Regions from separate parts of the Streptomyces sp. KR55 genome, predicted to be linked through region 1. Evidence: riboswitches for the same ligand, from Rfam matches in the RefSeq annotation. Region 1 holds a riboswitch; the other holds the start of a gene.
What was found. Region 1 has a riboswitch for ZMP and ZTP ahead of ACTWQJ_RS18460 (bifunctional 5,10-methylenetetrahydrofolate dehydrogenase/5,10-methenyltetrahydrofolate cyclohydrolase). Riboswitches for the same ligand answer to the same signal wherever they lie in the genome.
Positions count from the first base shown of each region.

Region 2: linked by a shared signal. The riboswitch ahead of ACTWQJ_RS08480 (glycine hydroxymethyltransferase) and the one ahead of ACTWQJ_RS18460 (bifunctional 5,10-methylenetetrahydrofolate dehydrogenase/5,10-methenyltetrahydrofolate cyclohydrolase) in region 1 are both predicted to bind ZMP and ZTP.

Region 1 is NZ_JBQQCE010000112.1:15,546-23,365, reverse strand. Features, by position in the region: partial or broken gene ACTWQJ_RS18465 (cellulase family glycosylhydrolase) at 1-886, opposite strand, end outside; gene ACTWQJ_RS18460 (bifunctional 5,10-methylenetetrahydrofolate dehydrogenase/5,10-methenyltetrahydrofolate cyclohydrolase) at 945-1,796, opposite strand; ZMP/ZTP riboswitch at 1,819-1,903, opposite strand; gene ACTWQJ_RS18455 (nuclear transport factor 2 family protein) at 1,965-2,333, opposite strand; gene ACTWQJ_RS18450 (ABC transporter ATP-binding protein) at 2,453-4,171, opposite strand; gene ACTWQJ_RS18445 (rhodanese-like domain-containing protein) at 4,293-4,859, opposite strand; gene ACTWQJ_RS18440 (metal-sensitive transcriptional regulator) at 4,953-5,240, shown strand; gene ACTWQJ_RS18435 (sulfite exporter TauE/SafE family protein) at 5,256-6,002, opposite strand; gene ACTWQJ_RS18430 (MBL fold metallo-hydrolase) at 5,999-7,672, opposite strand.
Region 2 is NZ_JBQQCE010000039.1:4,203-12,022, reverse strand. Features, by position in the region: gene ACTWQJ_RS08510 (carboxymuconolactone decarboxylase family protein) at 1-19, opposite strand, end outside; gene ACTWQJ_RS08505 (carboxymuconolactone decarboxylase family protein) at 16-525, opposite strand; gene pdxR (MocR-like pyridoxine biosynthesis transcription factor PdxR) at 573-2,012, shown strand; gene ACTWQJ_RS08495 (hypothetical protein) at 2,080-2,466, shown strand; gene ACTWQJ_RS08490 (glutathionylspermidine synthase family protein) at 2,515-3,699, shown strand; gene rocD (ornithine--oxo-acid transaminase) at 3,708-4,913, opposite strand; ZMP/ZTP riboswitch at 5,005-5,112, shown strand; gene ACTWQJ_RS08480 (glycine hydroxymethyltransferase) at 5,154-6,605, shown strand; gene ACTWQJ_RS08475 (hypothetical protein) at 6,757-7,506, opposite strand; gene ACTWQJ_RS08470 (hypothetical protein) at 7,615-7,820, opposite strand, start outside.

The sequences.
Region 1 (7,820 bases):
TGGCGTTCCAGAACAGGTTCGGTTCGACGAAGGCAGGCTTGGTCTGCCAGCCGGCCGCGTCCATGCGGGCACGGAACTTCTCGTAGAAGGGCCACAGCACGTCCCGTTCCCAGGTGCGGCTGGTCTGGCCCGGGTCGTAGACGCCGGCGTGCGGTTCGTTGTACGGGTCGAAGCCGACGATGCCGGCGAAGTCCTCGGCCGACAGGTGCTGTCTGACGTAGGCCATGGTCTTCTGGGCCGTGGTGAGGAAGGCGTCCTGGACTCCGTGCGCGTTGTGCCAGAAGTCGTACGACGCCCGCTTCACGGCCTCGTTCTGGGTGATGTTCTGGCCCCAGAAGAGGCAGATCCCGCAGAACTCGTCGGGGTAATTCCCGGCGTCGACCGCCCACTTGGGGGCGCCGTCGCCGGTGTACCAGCTGTCGGGGTCGAAGAGGTGGCGGGAGTAGAGGTCCTGGTGGAAGTCCGGGTAGACGCGGACACCGGCGTCGAGGAACGCGCGCATCTGGTCGGTGGCCGCGGCCAGGTACACCGTGTCCACCTGGCCGCGCACAGGCTCGGCGTAGGCCCAGGACAGCAGGAAGCGGACGGTGTTGCCGCCGCCGAGGGCACGCAGCGCGGTCGCGGACCTGCGGGCGTCGGCGACCGAGGCGAACGGGAGGCCGCCGTTCTCCGCCAGCTTGGTCTCGCCGGAGACGTTGTAGCCGCGCAGGACCACTTCCCGGCCGGAGGCGTCGGTGAAGCGGCCGTTCTGCACGGTGAGCGGGGAGCCGTCGAACCAGAGGGCGTCGGGGAGGGGGTCGGCGGTGGCGGGACGGGTGCCGGCCACCGTCAGGAATCCACAGAGGAGAACCAGAACAACGAGCAGACGCGCACGTTTATTCGGCATGTCCACTACAGTCCGACCATTTCCGGACACCGTCAACACTTCTGACTCGGGAGTAAGTTCAGGCCGTCGAGAGCTGCCGCTCGGCCGCGTCGACGGTCTGCTCCAGCAGCGTGGCGATCGTCATCGGACCGACCCCGCCCGGCACCGGGGTGATCAGCCCGGCCCGCTCCACGGCCGAGTCGAAGTCGACGTCGCCGACGTTCCCGGGGTTGTATCCGGCGTCGATCACGACGGCGCCCGGCTTGATGTCCCGGCCCTGGATCAGCCGCGGCCGCCCGACCGCGGCGACGACGATGTCCGCCTCGCGCACGACCGACGACAGGTCCCGGGTGCGCGAGTGGCAGTAGGTGACCGTCGCGTTCCGGGCGAGCAGCAGCATGCCGACCGGCTTGCCGAGGATGGCGCTGCGGCCGATCACGACGGCCCGCTTCCCGGCCGGCTCGACGCCGTACTCGTCGAGCAGCCGCATGATCCCGCCGGGCGTGCAGGACACGAATCCCGGCAGGCCGAAGCTCATCGTCGCGAACGACGCGAAGGTGACACCGTCGACGTCCTTCTCGGGAGTGATCGCCTCGAATGCGGCCCGCTCGTCGATGTGCTCGCCCATCGGGTGCTGGAGCAGGATGCCGTGCACCCGCGGGTCGGCGGACAGGGCCCGGAGCGTGCCGACGAGTTCCTCGGTGGTCGTGGCGGCGGGCAGCGCCACATGCTGCGAGGCGATGCCGGCCTTGCGGCAGCGGTTCTGCTTCATACGGACGTAGGTGACGGACGCGGGATCCTCGCCCACCAGCACCGTCGCCAGACACGGGACGGTGCCCGTCCGGTCGGTGAGGGCGGCCGCACGCCTGGCGGTGTCCTCGACGGTGCGCCGGGCAAGCGTGGTGCCGTCCATGAGCCGGGCCTGAGTCATGATCCACTCCTGGGTCGATCGACCGGATCGCCCAGGCGCGCGGCATCGACTCTGCGGGGACCGCTCCCTGGTGGTACTCCACCTCAGCGCCAGTCACGGCCCCGGGTCAGGGTAACCGAGGCCGTGCGGCACCGTACGTGTCACTGCTGATGGTTGCTGACTTGCTGGCTACTCCTGCTCGTCCCAGGCCTGGATCAGGGTCTGTTCGGCGATCTTGCCGCCGCGCAGCGTGATCATCGACTCGGCGAGTACGCGGACCCCGTCGGCGTACTCGCAGGACTCGCTGAAGGCCGCACGGTCACCCTGGATGACGCAGTTCTCCAGCTTGTGCGTCATATCGCGGCTGTAGACGTCGTCGAGCATGGCGCTGATCTCGTCGCGGCCGTGCAGCAGCCGTGGGTGGCTGGGCTGGGAGTTGCGGTCCACGACACGCAGTTCGGCGTCGTCGGCGTAGAGCGACAGGAGAGTGTTCGGATTGCCTTCTATGCCCCGGCGCAACGTCTCGGTGTCGAAGCTGGGGCTTGCCGCAGTACCCATCGTGACCTCCTTCGAGGGCCGCGGCCCGGCGGGGGAGCGGGCCGTACAGGGCCTCTCCTACGAGATTCCTCCGCCCGGTCGGCCTCGGCAAGCGCGGCAGGCCCGACCGGCCCGGCCGCTCAGTCGGCGTCGGCCGTGGCGAGGAACTGGGTGGCCGCCAGCTCCGCGTACAGCGGGTCGGCGGCCACGAGTTCGCGGTGGGTGCCCACCGCACGGACCTTGCCGGCGTCCATGACCACGATCCGGTCGGCCATCGTCACCGTGGACAGCCGGTGGGCGACGACCAGCACCGTGGTCGTCCGGGCCACATCGGCCACGGTGTCACGCAGCGCGGCCTCGTTCACCGCGTCCAGCTGCGAGGTCGCTTCGTCGAGGAGCAGCAGCCGGGGGCGGCGCAGCAGGGCGCGGGCGATCGCCACCCGCTGACGCTCACCGCCCGACAGCTTGGTGCCGCGGTGCCCGACGAGCGTGTCCAGTCCGCGCGGCAGCCGCCCGACCAGACCGTCGAGCCGGGTCGTCTTCAGCACCCGCGCAAGGGTGTCGTCGTCCGCGTCCGGGTTGCCCAGCAGCAGGTTCTCGCGCAGCGAGCCCGACAGGACGGGCGCGTCCTGCTCCACATAGCCGATCGCGGACCGCAGCTGCGGCAGCTCCCACTGGGCGAGTTCCCGGCCGTCCAGCGTGATCTCGCCCGACTCGGGGTCGTAGAACCGCTCGATGAGGGAGAAGACGGTGGTCTTGCCCGCGCCGGACGGGCCGACGAACGCCGTCATGCCCCGCGCGGGCACGGCGAAGGTCACCCCGTGGTGCACGTACGGCAGGTCGTCGGCGTACCGGAAGCGGACATCGGTGAAGGCCAGCGCGGCCGGTTCGGCGTCGGCCGACGGCAACGGGGCGGCCTGGACCGCGGGTTCGGCGGGCAGCCGCAGCGCCTCCTGGATGCGGGACAGCGCCGCGGCACCCGTCTGGTACTGGGTGATCGCACCGACGACCTGCTGGATCGGCGACATCAGATAGAAGACGTACAGCAGGAACGCGACCAGTGTGCCGACGTCGACGGCGCCGGTCGCGACCCGTGCCCCGCCCACCGCGAGCACCGTGATGAAGGCGATCTGCATCGCCAGTCCGGCCGTGTTGCCCGCGGCCGCCGACCACTTGGCGGCACGCACACTCTGCCGCCACGACTCCTCGGCCGCGGCGTGCAGCGCGCCCTCCTCCCGGTGCTCGGCGCCGGACGCCTTCACCGTGCGCAGCGCGCCCAGCACCCGCTCCAGCGAGGCGCCCATCACGCCGACCGCGTCCTGCGCCTGCCGGCTGGCCCGGTTGATCCGGGGCACGATCATGCCGAGGACCACGCCCGCGCACAGGATCACGGCCAGCGTGACACCGAGCAGCACCGGGTCGACGAAGCCCATCATCACCACGGTTGCGACCAGCGTGAGCCCGCCGGTGCCGAGGCCCACCAGAGAGTCGGTGGTGACCTCGCGCAGCAACGTGGTGTCCGAGGTGATACGGGCCATCAGGTCGCCCGGCTCGGTGCGGTCCACGGCGGCTATGCGCAGGCGCAGCAGATACGACGACAGGGCTCGCCGCGCGCCGAGGACCACCGACTCCGCGGTGCGCCGCAGCACGTACGAACCCAGCGCGCCCACCGCCGCGTTGGCGACGACCAGCGCCGACATCGCGATCAGCGCACCTGTGATGGCCCGGTCGTGGGAAAGGTCGTCGATCAGGTCCCGCGCCACCAGCGGCAGCAGCAGGCCGGTGGCCCCGGTGACCAGCGAGAGCACCGCGCCCGCGAGCAGGGCCCATCGGTGCGGCCGTACATAGCCGAGGAGCATGCGCCACGGGGGCGTACTCGTCTGCGTCTGTGCCTTGCTCACGCTGCTCCTTCGCCGGTCGAACGGGGGCGTTCAGCCTACGGTGGAGCCGAGTCGTACGGCCGCCCGTTTCGCCGTCGGCCTACCGGGCCGCGAGCGCCGCCAGAGTGGCGTCCAGGTCGGCGGGGCGCGGCCGGTTGTGCGGCAGTTTGCCGAGGACGACGGCCATGCCGCAGGTGTTGGTCAGGGCGGAGAAGACCAGTCCGCCCGCGATCCCGGCGGCGAGCAACTGCCAGGCGGGGTGCAGGAGTCCGAGACCGAGGCCGGTCAGGACGATGCTGCCCGCGGTGAACCGGACCTGGCGTTCCATGGACCAGGTCGTGCGGGTGCTCTGCTGCGGGCGGGCCAGTTCATGACCGCGCCGGGCCCAGTCCTGGGTTCCGCCGGTCAGCGTCATGGCGCCGATGCCCTCCGCGGCGAGGGCCGTACAGGCCTGCTCGGAGCGGGCCCCGGAGGCGCACACGAGAAGCAGTTCGCCGTTCACCTGACGGAGTGTGGGCAGGGCCCGGCGGAGCTGGTCCAGGGGGATGTTGAGGGCGCCGGGGACGTGGCCGGTGGCGTACTCGCCCGGGGTGCGGACGTCGATGACGGTGAGCTCGGGCAGTCGGGTCCGGGCCTCGTCGGCGTCGAGAGTGCGGGGAGCGTTCATGGTGCGTGCGATTCTTCCTTGGCATGCGGTGAGGGGTACACACCCTGGGGGGAGGTAAAATACCCCTAAGGGTATACAGAGGAGTGGGTGGCCGTGGATGTGCGGTTCGAGGGTGATGAGCTGAAGTCGGTGCTGAACCGGCTGCGCCGGGCGCAGGGTCAGATCACCGGAGTGATCAAGATGATCGAGGAGGGACGGGACTGCGAGGACGTCGTCACACAGCTCGCCGCCGCCTCGCGCGCCCTCGACCGGGCCGGTTTCGCGATCATCGCGACCGGGCTCCAGCAGTGTCTGACCGACGTCGGCAACGGTGACGGCAGCGGCGAGACCACGGACGAGATGAAGGCCCGCCTGGAGAAGCTGTTCCTCTCCCTGGCCTGACCGCCCCGCCCGCCCTCACAGGACGGCATCGGCCAGCATGAACGCGGCCACCGCCAGCAGGGCGCCGGCGAAGATCCGCTGAAGCGAACCGGCGGAGATGCGGGCCGCGAGGCGTTTGCCGTCCCATGCGGCGAGGACCGCAGCGGCGGCGAAGGGCGCGACACGCGCCCAGTCGATGCTCACGTCCGCCCCCGCCCGGGCCGCCAGCGCGACCAGCGAGTTGAGTGTGATGACCAGCAGGCTCGTGCCCACGGCCGCCCGCATCCGCAGCCCCACCACGTTCACCAGCGCCGGTACGGCGAGAAAGCCGCCGCCCACCCCCATCACCCCGGTGACCGCGCCGAGCCCCGCCCCGGCCGTGGCGACCCGAACCGGGCGGGCCGGCGCCTCGGTGGGCGCGGAGGCCGACGGCCGCAGCATCCGCAGCGCGGCGACTGCGGCGATCACGGCGAAGGCGCCGGTCAGCACTCCGGCCGGGAGCCACGCCGAGACCGCGCCGCCGACCGCCGCGGGCCCGAGTCCCGCGAGGGCGAACAGGAGGCCGTGCTTCCACCGCACGGTGCCCTCGCGGGCATGCCCGATCAGGGCGGTGGCGGACGTGACGGTGACGACGACCAGGCTCGCGGTGGCCGCCGCGGCAGGGGTGAGGCCGAGCAGGTAGATCAGTGCGGGCACCGCCAGCACGCTCCCACCGCCCCCGAGGGCGCCCAGGGCGAGACCGGTGAGGGCCCCGGCGACGAGGGCGAGGACGAACGCGCTCACGCGGGCGAGGTGCGCTGCTCGTCGCGCACGACCGGCAGACCCGCCTCGGCCCACGCCCGCATACCGCCCGCGACGTCTGCCACGCGGACGCCGCGCGCGGCGAGCAGGTCCGCCGCCTCGCGGGAGCGCCGCCCGGAGCGGCAGATCGCGACGACCGGCCGGCCCTGGGCGCTCTGCGGCAGTTCACCCCCGGCCGCGAGGCCGGACAGCGGGGCGGGCACGGCGCCGGGGGCGTGTCCCGCGGCCCACTCGGCCGGTTCACGGACGTCCAGGAGTACGGCGTCCGTATGCGTTCGGTCGGCGGCCTCGGCGGGAGTGAGGCGGTCCGGGATCAACCCGGCCTCGCGTGCCGCGTCGAAGCGGTCGTCGACGGCGACGACCGCACGCCCTGCCGCGTCGAGGAGGGACGCCGCGATGGCCGCCCGCATCCCCCCGGCGCAGTGCACCCACACGGTGCCGTCCGGAATCTCGGTGAGCCGGTCGCGCAGTCGGTGCAGCGGTATGTGGAGTGATCCCGGGATGTGCCCGGTCGCACGCTCGGAGTCGCGCCGCACGTCGAGGACCACGACAGCCTCCTGGGCGCCGAGCTCCGCGAAGGTGGCGCGCGGAAACGTGCGGGGCCGTTCTCCCGCCGGCACCCAGTCGCCGGGCGAGCCGGTCGCCGCCGCGGCGGGCCGGTCGATGCCGACCCGGACGAGCTCGCGCTGGGCGTCGGCCAGCTGGGCGGCCGACTCGGCGAGCAGCGTGACCGGCTTGCCCCAGGGCAGCAGCCAGGCCAGATACGTGGCGAGCTGCCCGTCGGCCTCGAAGTTCAACGCCCCGGCGACATGCCCCTCGGCGAACGCGACCCGGTTGCGCAGGTCCACTACCCATTCGCCGGCGGCCAGCCGGGCTGCGATCTCCTCGGCGTCCGCGCGGCGGGGCGGGGTGAGGTCGACGGGGGCCGGGCCCTTGGCGTTGGCCGGGCCCATGTGGGCGTAGTACGCGGGTACGTCGTCGAGGCCGGCCAGCAGGTCGGCGACAAAGGTGTCGACGTCCTTGACGAGCGCCTCGTTGGCGGTGCGCTCCCGGCCGATCGTCGTCTCCGCGCCCGTGTCGCTGTGCCCGGCGGAACAGAAGCTGCCGAAGCCGTGCGTGGGCAGCACCTCGGTCGCGTCCGGGAGCTCCGCGGCCAGGCGGTGCGCGGAGTCGTACTGGGCGCGGGCCAGCTGTTCGGTCAGCCGCGGCTCGACCAGATCGGGGCGTCCGACCGTGCCGATCAGCAGGGAGCCTCCGGTGAAGACGGCCACCGCCCGTCCGTCGTGCTCCAGGACGTACGACGTGTGGTGCGGGGTGTGGCCCGGCGTGGCCAGCGCGCGCAGCGCCAGCCCCGCCTCGATCTCCGCCCGGTCCCCGTCGGCCACCGGCACGCGCTCGTACGCCACCCGGGCTCCGGCCGGCACGAGATACGAGGCGCCGGTCACCCGGGCCAGCTCCAGGCCGCCGGTGACGTAGTCGTTGTGGACGTGGGTCTCGACGACGTGCGTGATGCGCACGCCCCGCCGGGCGGCGGCCGCGATCACCCGATCGACGTCACGCGGGGGATCGACGACGACGGCGCCGTGCGCACCCCCCGCCACATAGCCGCGGTTGCCCAGTCCCGGCACTTCGATGGTGTCGACGAAGTACACGGCAGCGCTCCTCTCCTCGCAAACCCCCGGGTTCATTACCCCAGGGGGTATATGGCCACCGTAGCAGAATTACCCCAGGGGGTATGTGAGGGGCTGGCCGGAAGCAGCCGTGACTGTCGGCCCGCAGGCCTGCAAACCGCGCCCTTAC
Region 2 (7,820 bases), on a different contig from region 1:
GGGTCGTACGAGCCGTCATGCGTGCCCGCGCGGCTGGTAGTGGCCCGGCACCCGACGGCAGGTCACCCCGAAGCGGTTCCAGGCGTTGATCACCGCGATCGAGGCGATCAGCTGCACCAGCTCGGCCTCCTCGAAGTGCTTCGCCGCCCGCTCGTACACCTCGTCCGGCACAAACCCGTCCGTCAGGACGGTCACCGCCTCGGTCAGCTCCAGCGCCGCCAGCTCCTTCTCGGTGTAGAAGTGCGCCGACTCCTCCCACGCGCTCAGCTGGATGATCCGCTCCACGCTCTCCCCGGCCGCGAGCGCGTCCTTGCTGTGGATGTCGATGCAATAGGCGCAGTGGTTGAGCTGGGAGGCGCGGATCTTCACCAGCTCGCGCAGCTTCGGGTCGAGGCCCTGCTGGGCGGCCGCGTCGAGCCGGACCATCGCCTTGAAGACGTCGGGGGCGAGCGCGGCCCAGTCGAGACGGGGCGTGGGTTCGGGGGCGTATTCCGCGGGCGTGGTGGCGTTGTCGTTCGTGGTCATGTCCTCGACCCTACGAGCGAGGCAGCCCAGGAGTATGGTCCATTTCCATGGCAAAACCCCGGGCCACTCTGGGCATCGACCTGCACCTCGAACCCTCCGGACCCGGCCTGCGGCGCGGCCTGACCGAGGCGCTGCGCGAGGCCGTGCGCACCGGCCGGCTCGCCCCCGGCACCCGGCTGCCCTCCTCCCGCTCCCTCGCCGCCGACCTGGGCATCGCCCGCAACACCGTCGCCGAGTCCTACGCCGACCTCGTCGCCGAGGGCTGGCTCACCGCCCGCCAGGGCTCCGGCACCCGGGTCGCCGACCGGGCCGTACCCAGGCCGCCCGAGCGCACCGCAGCGCACCCGCGCGTACCCGGCCGACCCGCCTACAACCTGATCCCCGGCACCCCCGACCTGGCCTCCTTCCCCCGTGCCGAGTGGCTCAAGGCCACCTGTCGCGCCCTTGCCTCGGCCCCGAACGACGCCCTCGGCTACGGCGACCCCCGCGGCTGCATCGAACTGCGCACCGCCCTCGCCGGATACCTCTCCCGCGCCCGCGGCGTGCGCGCCGACCCCGACCGGATCGTCGTCTGTGCCGGATTCGCCCACGGTCTCGAACTGCTCGCGGGAGTCCTCCACGCCCGCGGCCTGCGCACTCTCGCCGTGGAGTCCTACGGCCTCGACGTGCACTGGAACATCGTGGAACGGGCAGGCCTGCGGACCGCCCCGCTCCCGTTCGACACCGACGGCACCGTCGTCCAACGTACCGGCCCCGCCGGGGCCGGGAACACCCCCGACGATGACGATGACCATGACGGCCTGGCCGGCGTACGGGCCGTGCTGCTGACCCCCGCGCACCAGTTCCCGATGGGCGTAGCTCTGCTCCCCGAGCGCCGGGCCGCGGTGGTGGACTGGGCGCGCCGCACCGGCGGACTGATCCTGGAGGACGACTACGACGGCGAGTTCCGCTACGACCGCCAGTCCGTCGGCGCCCTGCAGGACCTCGACCCCGACCACGTCGTCTATCTCGGCACCGCCAGCAAATCCCTTGCCCCCGGACTACGCCTGGCCTGGATGGTCCTGCCGCCGTCCCTCGTCACGGAGGTCACCCGGCACGGTGGCGGCCGGTCCGCCGGCGTACTGGAACAGCTGACCCTCGCCGAGTTCCTCACCTCCGGCGCCTACGACCGCCATGTCCGCGCCGCCCGCCTGCGCTACCGGCGCCGCCGCGACGACCTGGTCGCCGCCCTCACCGAACGTGCCCCGGACGTGCGCGCCACCGGTATCGCGGCCGGCCTGCACGCCGTCCTCCAACTCCCGCCCGGCACCGAACAGTCGGTGGTCCGCGCCGCCACCTGGCAGGGCGTCGCCGTCCACGGTCTGTCCCGCTACCGCCACCCCACCGCCCCGGCCCAGCCCCTCGACGCCCTGGTCGTCGGATACGGCACCCCACCCGACCACGCCTGGGCGGGAACGCTGGAGGCGCTGTGCAAGGCCCTGCCCTGATGTGAGCGCGCACAGTCAAGTCCCCTATGATCGCGGGTCGAACTACTGTCAACGGGGAGACAAGGACATGGCGGAAACCAGGCGTCGGCTGCGCTCCAGCACCGTCGTACTCGGCGGCATGGGCGTCATCGCCGCGGCCCTCACCTCCTGCGGATCCGAACCGGACCGCCGCTGTGTGGACCGCGACAGCTATGACTACATCAACGGCTACAAGATCGTCGCCGACAAGAACTGCAAGTCCTCCTCGTCCGGTTCGTCGTCCGGTTCGTCGTCCGGTTCCTCGTACGGCAAGGGCAGGAAGACCACCGGCAGCAGCACCGGCAAGCGGGTCGACGCCGACTGGTACTACGACGCCGATGTCAGCGGCGGCTACGCCGACTACGGCACCTTCAGCCGCAGCGAGGCCGTCGACCGCGGCGGCTTCGGCTGCTCGGGCGGCTCCGGCGGCGGCTGAGCCGGCGGAATCGCACGGGATCCGACGGACACGCAAGGAAGCCGCTTCGTGGAACGCCGCACCATCGAGCCCCGCCCCGGCTGGCAGCAGACCGTCGAGGAACAGGGGCTCATCTACCCGCTCACCCGCTATCCCGACAACTCCCTGCGCCCCTACTGGGACGAGAGCGCGTACTACGTCTTCTCCCTCGCGGAGGTGGAGGCGCTGGAGGACGTGGTCGAGGAACTGCACCGCATGTGCCTCGCCGCCGCCGAGCACATCGTCACCGCCGACCGCTTCACCGACCTCGGCATCACCGACCCGCGCATCGCCCGGGCCGTCGCCGAGGCCTGGCACCGCCGCGCCGAACTCCCCTCCGTCTACGGCCGCTTCGACCTGCGCTACGACGGCACGGGCCCGGCCAAGCTGCTCGAATACAACGCGGACACGCCCACCTCTCTGGTCGAGGCCGCCTCCCCCCAATGGTTCTGGATGGAGGAGCGCTTCCCGGGCGCCGACCAGTGGAACTCCCTTCACGAACGCCTCACCGCCGCCTGGAAGAAGCAGTCCGCCCTCCTCCCGCCCGGCAGCCCCCTGTACTTCGCCCACTCCAGCGCCGACGAACTCGGCGAGGACCTGATGACGGTCGCCTATCTGAAGGAGACCGCGGAGCAGGCCGGCCTCGACACCGATTGGATCTCCATGGAGGAGATCGGCTGGGACCGCCTCTCCGGACGCTTCGTCGACAACCACCTCCGCTTCATCCGCAGCTGCTTCAAGCTCTACCCCTGGGAATGGCTCACCACCGACCGCTTCGCCGACCACGTCCTCGACACCCTCGACAACGGCGGCGGCACCGGCACCACCCTGTGGATCGAGCCCGCCTGGAAGATGCTGCTGAGCAACAAGGCACTCCTCGCCATCCTCTGGGAGCTGTATCCCGGACACCCGAACCTGCTGCCCGCCTACCTCGACGGCCCTCGCGAACTGGCCACGACCAGCGGCTACGTCGCCAAGCCCCTGCTCGGCCGCGAGGGCGCCGGAGTGACGGTCCACCAGCCGGGCGCGGACCCGATCGTGCGCGAAGAGCAGTGCTGCTACCAGGAGTTGGCCCCCCTGCCAGACTTCGACGGCAACCGCGTCGTTCTCGGCACCTGGGTCGTCGAGGACGAGTCGGCCGGCCTCGGCATCCGCGAGTCCTCCGGCCTGATCACGGACGAGTACGCCCGCTTCCTGCCGCACGTCATCCTCTAGGAGAGGCCCTACAGGCCCAGCACACCGCGGAGTTGGGCCAGCCCCCAGTCCAGGTCCTCCTTCCCGATGACCAGCGGTGGCGCGATCCGGATGGTGGAACCGTGGGTGTCCTTCACCAGCACACCCCGGTCCATCAGCTTCTCGGACACCTCCCGCCCGGTGCCGTACCTCGGATGGATGTCCACACCCGCCCACAGCCCGCGCCCGCGCACCTGCGACACCCGCCCGGTCCCGGCCAGCGCCGCCAGCTCCCGGTGCAGATGCTCGCCGAGCTCCGCCGCCCGCGCCTGGTACTCGCCCGACCGCAGCATCGCGATCACCTCCAGCGCCACCGCACAGGCCAGCGGGTTCCCGCCGAACGTCGACCCGTGCTCCCCGGGCCGGAACACCCCGAGCACTTCCGCCGACGACACCACCGCCGACACCGGCACGATCCCGCCACCCAGCGCCTTCCCCAGCACATAGACGTCCGGCACGACCCCCTCGTGCTCGCACGCGAACGTCCGCCCCGTACGCCCCAGGCCCGACTGGATCTCGTCGGCGACGAACAGCACATTCCGCTCCCGGGTCAGCTCCCGCACCGCCGGCAGATAACCCGGCGGCGGCACGATCACCCCCGACTCGCCCTGGATCGGCTCGAGCAGCACCGCGACCGCGTTCTCGGTCATCGCCTCCCGCATCGCCGTCAGATCCCCGTACGGCACGATCGCGAAGCCCGGCGTGTACGGTCCGAAGTCCGCCCGCGCCTCCGGGTCGGTGGAGAAGCTGATGATCGTCATCGTCCGGCCGTGGAAGTTGCCTCCGGCGACCACGATCTTCGCCATCTCCGCGGGCACGCCCTTGACCCGGTACCCCCACTTCCGGGCCGTCTTCACCGCGGACTCCACCGCCTCCGCGCCCGTGTTCATCGGCAGCACCATCTCCATCCCGCACAGCTCCGCCAGCTCCGCGCAGAACGCCGCGAACCGATCGTGATGGAAGGCGCGCGACGTCAGCGTCACCCGCTCCAACTGCGCCTTCGCCGCCTCGATCAGCCGCCGGTTGCAGTGTCCGAAGTTGAGCGCCGAGTAACCGGCCAGCAGATCCAGATAGCGTCGGCCCTCCACGTCCGTCATCCACGCCCCGTCGGCGCTGGCGACAACCACCGGCAGCGGGTGGTAGGTGTGCGCACTGTGGGCTTCGGCGGCGGCGATAAGACTTTCCGTAGCGGTCACGGCAACTCCCGAACATGAGGCTGCCCCCTTCCTATCGTCGCTCGCATGGTGGACTCGGGAACTTGATCGTCCGGCGCGCCCGGTAGGCTGACTCGCGGGCCGTGACTGGCGCGCTGGGATGGGACCGACCATCGGGGAGCGGCCCCCGAGGGCCTTGAGACGGCCTGACGAGCGAGTGCCGTGCGCCTGGGCCGAACCGTGAACCGCGAACGCTGAAAGCCACGCCGCCCGGAGGCCGACATGCCAGAGCAGCAGCCCCTCTCCACTGAATCCACCGCCTTCCGCTCCGCCCTTGATGTGATCCGCGCCGTCGAGCCGCGCGTCGCCGACGCCATCGGCCAGGAGGTCCACGACCAGCGCGAGATGCTCAAGCTGATCGCGTCCGAGAACTACGCCTCCCCGGCCACCCTCCTCGCGATGGGCAACTGGTTCAGCGACAAGTACGCCGAGGGCACCATTGGCCGCCGCTTCTACGCCGGCTGCCGCAACGTCGACACCGTCGAGTCCCTGGCCGCCGAGCACGCCAAGGAGCTCTTCGGCGCCCGCCACGCCTACGTCCAGCCGCACTCCGGCATCGACGCCAACCTCGTCGCCTTCTGGGCCGTCCTCGCCCAGCGTGTCGAGGCCCCCTTCCTGGAGAAGACCGGCGCCCGCCAGGTCAACGACCTCTCCGAGGCCGACTGGGCCGAGCTGCGCCAGGCCTTCGGCAACCAGCGCATGCTCGGCATGTCCCTGGACGCCGGCGGTCACCTCACCCATGGCTTCCGCCCGAACATCTCCGGCAAGATGTTCGACCAGCGCTCCTACGGCACCGACCCCACCACCGGCCTCCTCGACTACGAGGCCCTGCGCGCCTCCGCCCGCGAGTTCAAGCCGCTGATCATCGTCGCCGGCTACTCCGCCTACCCCCGTCTGGTGAACTTCCGGATCATGCGGGAGATCGCCGACGAGGTCGGGGCGACCCTGATGGTGGACATGGCGCACTTCGCGGGCCTGGTCGCCGGCAAGGTGCTGACCGGCGACTTCGACCCGGTCCCGCACGCCCAGATCGTCACCACCACCACCCACAAGTCGCTGCGCGGCCCGCGCGGCGGCATGGTCCTGTGCGACGACTCCCTCAAGGACCAGGTCGACCGCGGCTGCCCGATGGTCCTCGGCGGCCCGCTCCCGCACGTCATGGCCGCCAAGGCCGTCGCTTTCGCCGAGGCACGGCAGCCCTCCTTCCGTGACTACGCCCAGCGCATCGTCGACAACTCCCGCGCCCTCGCCGAGGGTCTGATGCGTCGGGGCGCGACCCTGGTGACCGGCGGCACGGACAACCACCTCAACCTGATCGACGTCGCCTCCTCCTACGGACTGACCGGCCGCCAGGCCGAGGCCGCGCTTCTCGAGTCCGGCATCGTCACCAACCGCAACGCCATCCCGGCCGACCCCAACGGGGCCTGGTACACCTCCGGCATCCGCATCGGCACCCCCGCCCTGACCACCCGTGGCCTGGGCACCGCCGAGATGGACGAGGTCGCCGGCCTCATCGACCGTGTCCTCACCTCCACCGAGCCCGGCACCACCGCCAAGGGCACGCCCTCCAAGGCCCAGCACATCCTCGACCCGAAGATCGCGGACGAGATCTCCCACCGGGCCACCGACCTCGTGGCCGGCTTCCCGCTCTACCCGGAGGTCGACCTCGGCTGACGCTTCCGACAGACGCCTTCGGCTGACGCTCCTCGGCCGACCGACGACCCCGGCTGACGCTCGTCGGCCGACGACTCTGGCTGAGGCTCTCGACCGACGCCATCGACTGGCGTGATCGGCTGTCGCCCTGGGCTGACGTCGTCGGCCACTCTCAGAGATCGATCAGTTCCTGTCGTGGTTCCTCGCGCGGCGGCCCGGCCTCGTGCCCGGCCGCCGCCCGGCGTATCAGGCGCGTGCCGCCGACCCCGGCCGCGAAGCCCACGGCCAGGCCCGGGGCTGCCCACCAGACACCGAGCGTTCCCGGTCCGGGCTTGTCGTCGGCATCGTCCGCGCCGGGCACGCTACCGGCCCCGCCACGCGCCGCACGCGCGGCAGACCCCTCGCCGCTCCCGCCGAGCAGAGCCGTCCCGTCCAGCCGCTCGAACACCGAGCGCGGTGCCCGGTGCCAGCGGATGTCGTCGTCCTCCACATCCGGCGATGGATCCGAACGCACCCACGGCGTGCCGTCCTCGGTCACGAACAGCTGATCCTGCCGTTGGATGGCCACGTCACCGCCCGGCGGCCGGTTCGACTGCGGCCAGCCTCCGACCCCCGTCAGCCCCCAGATCACGATGATCCGCACCGGCGGATACCGGCCCTCGGCCCAGCCGTCCGACACCCGCTCGGTCCCGGCGAAGGTGGGTTCCAGCAGCTGCCAGAGGCGGGCGAACTCCGGCTCGCCGGAGCGCAACGCCGTCGTCCGGCCGCTGCCGCCCGCAATGACCACCGCCAGATCGGGGATGTTCCCGCCCGGCCCCGGCGCGGCCGCCACGGTGGCCGGCCCTCCCCACAGGGCCAGCGCCACCGACACCGATACGAGCACTGCGAGCCGTACCCTCGCGCGTCCCCCACGGTGTGCCATCCGTCCCCGCTCTGATCTCACGTCCATTCCCCCTCCCGATCTCGCGTCCGTCCCCCCGGATCTCACGCACGTCCCCCTCCCGGTTTCACGCCCGTCCCTCTCCCGATCTCATACGTCGTGCAGTTCCTGCCGCGGGCCCGGCTCCCGCCGCAGGCGCTCCAGCGGCAGTGGCAGCCGCGTCGCGAACGGCCGCAGCACCAGGGCCAGCACGGCTCCCGCCGCCGCGCCCGGGAGCGACCACCACCAGTCGGTGGCGTCGGCCGGGCCTGCAGCGGTCGTCCGTGTCGCGGTCACCGCCTTGTCTGACTGCGCTG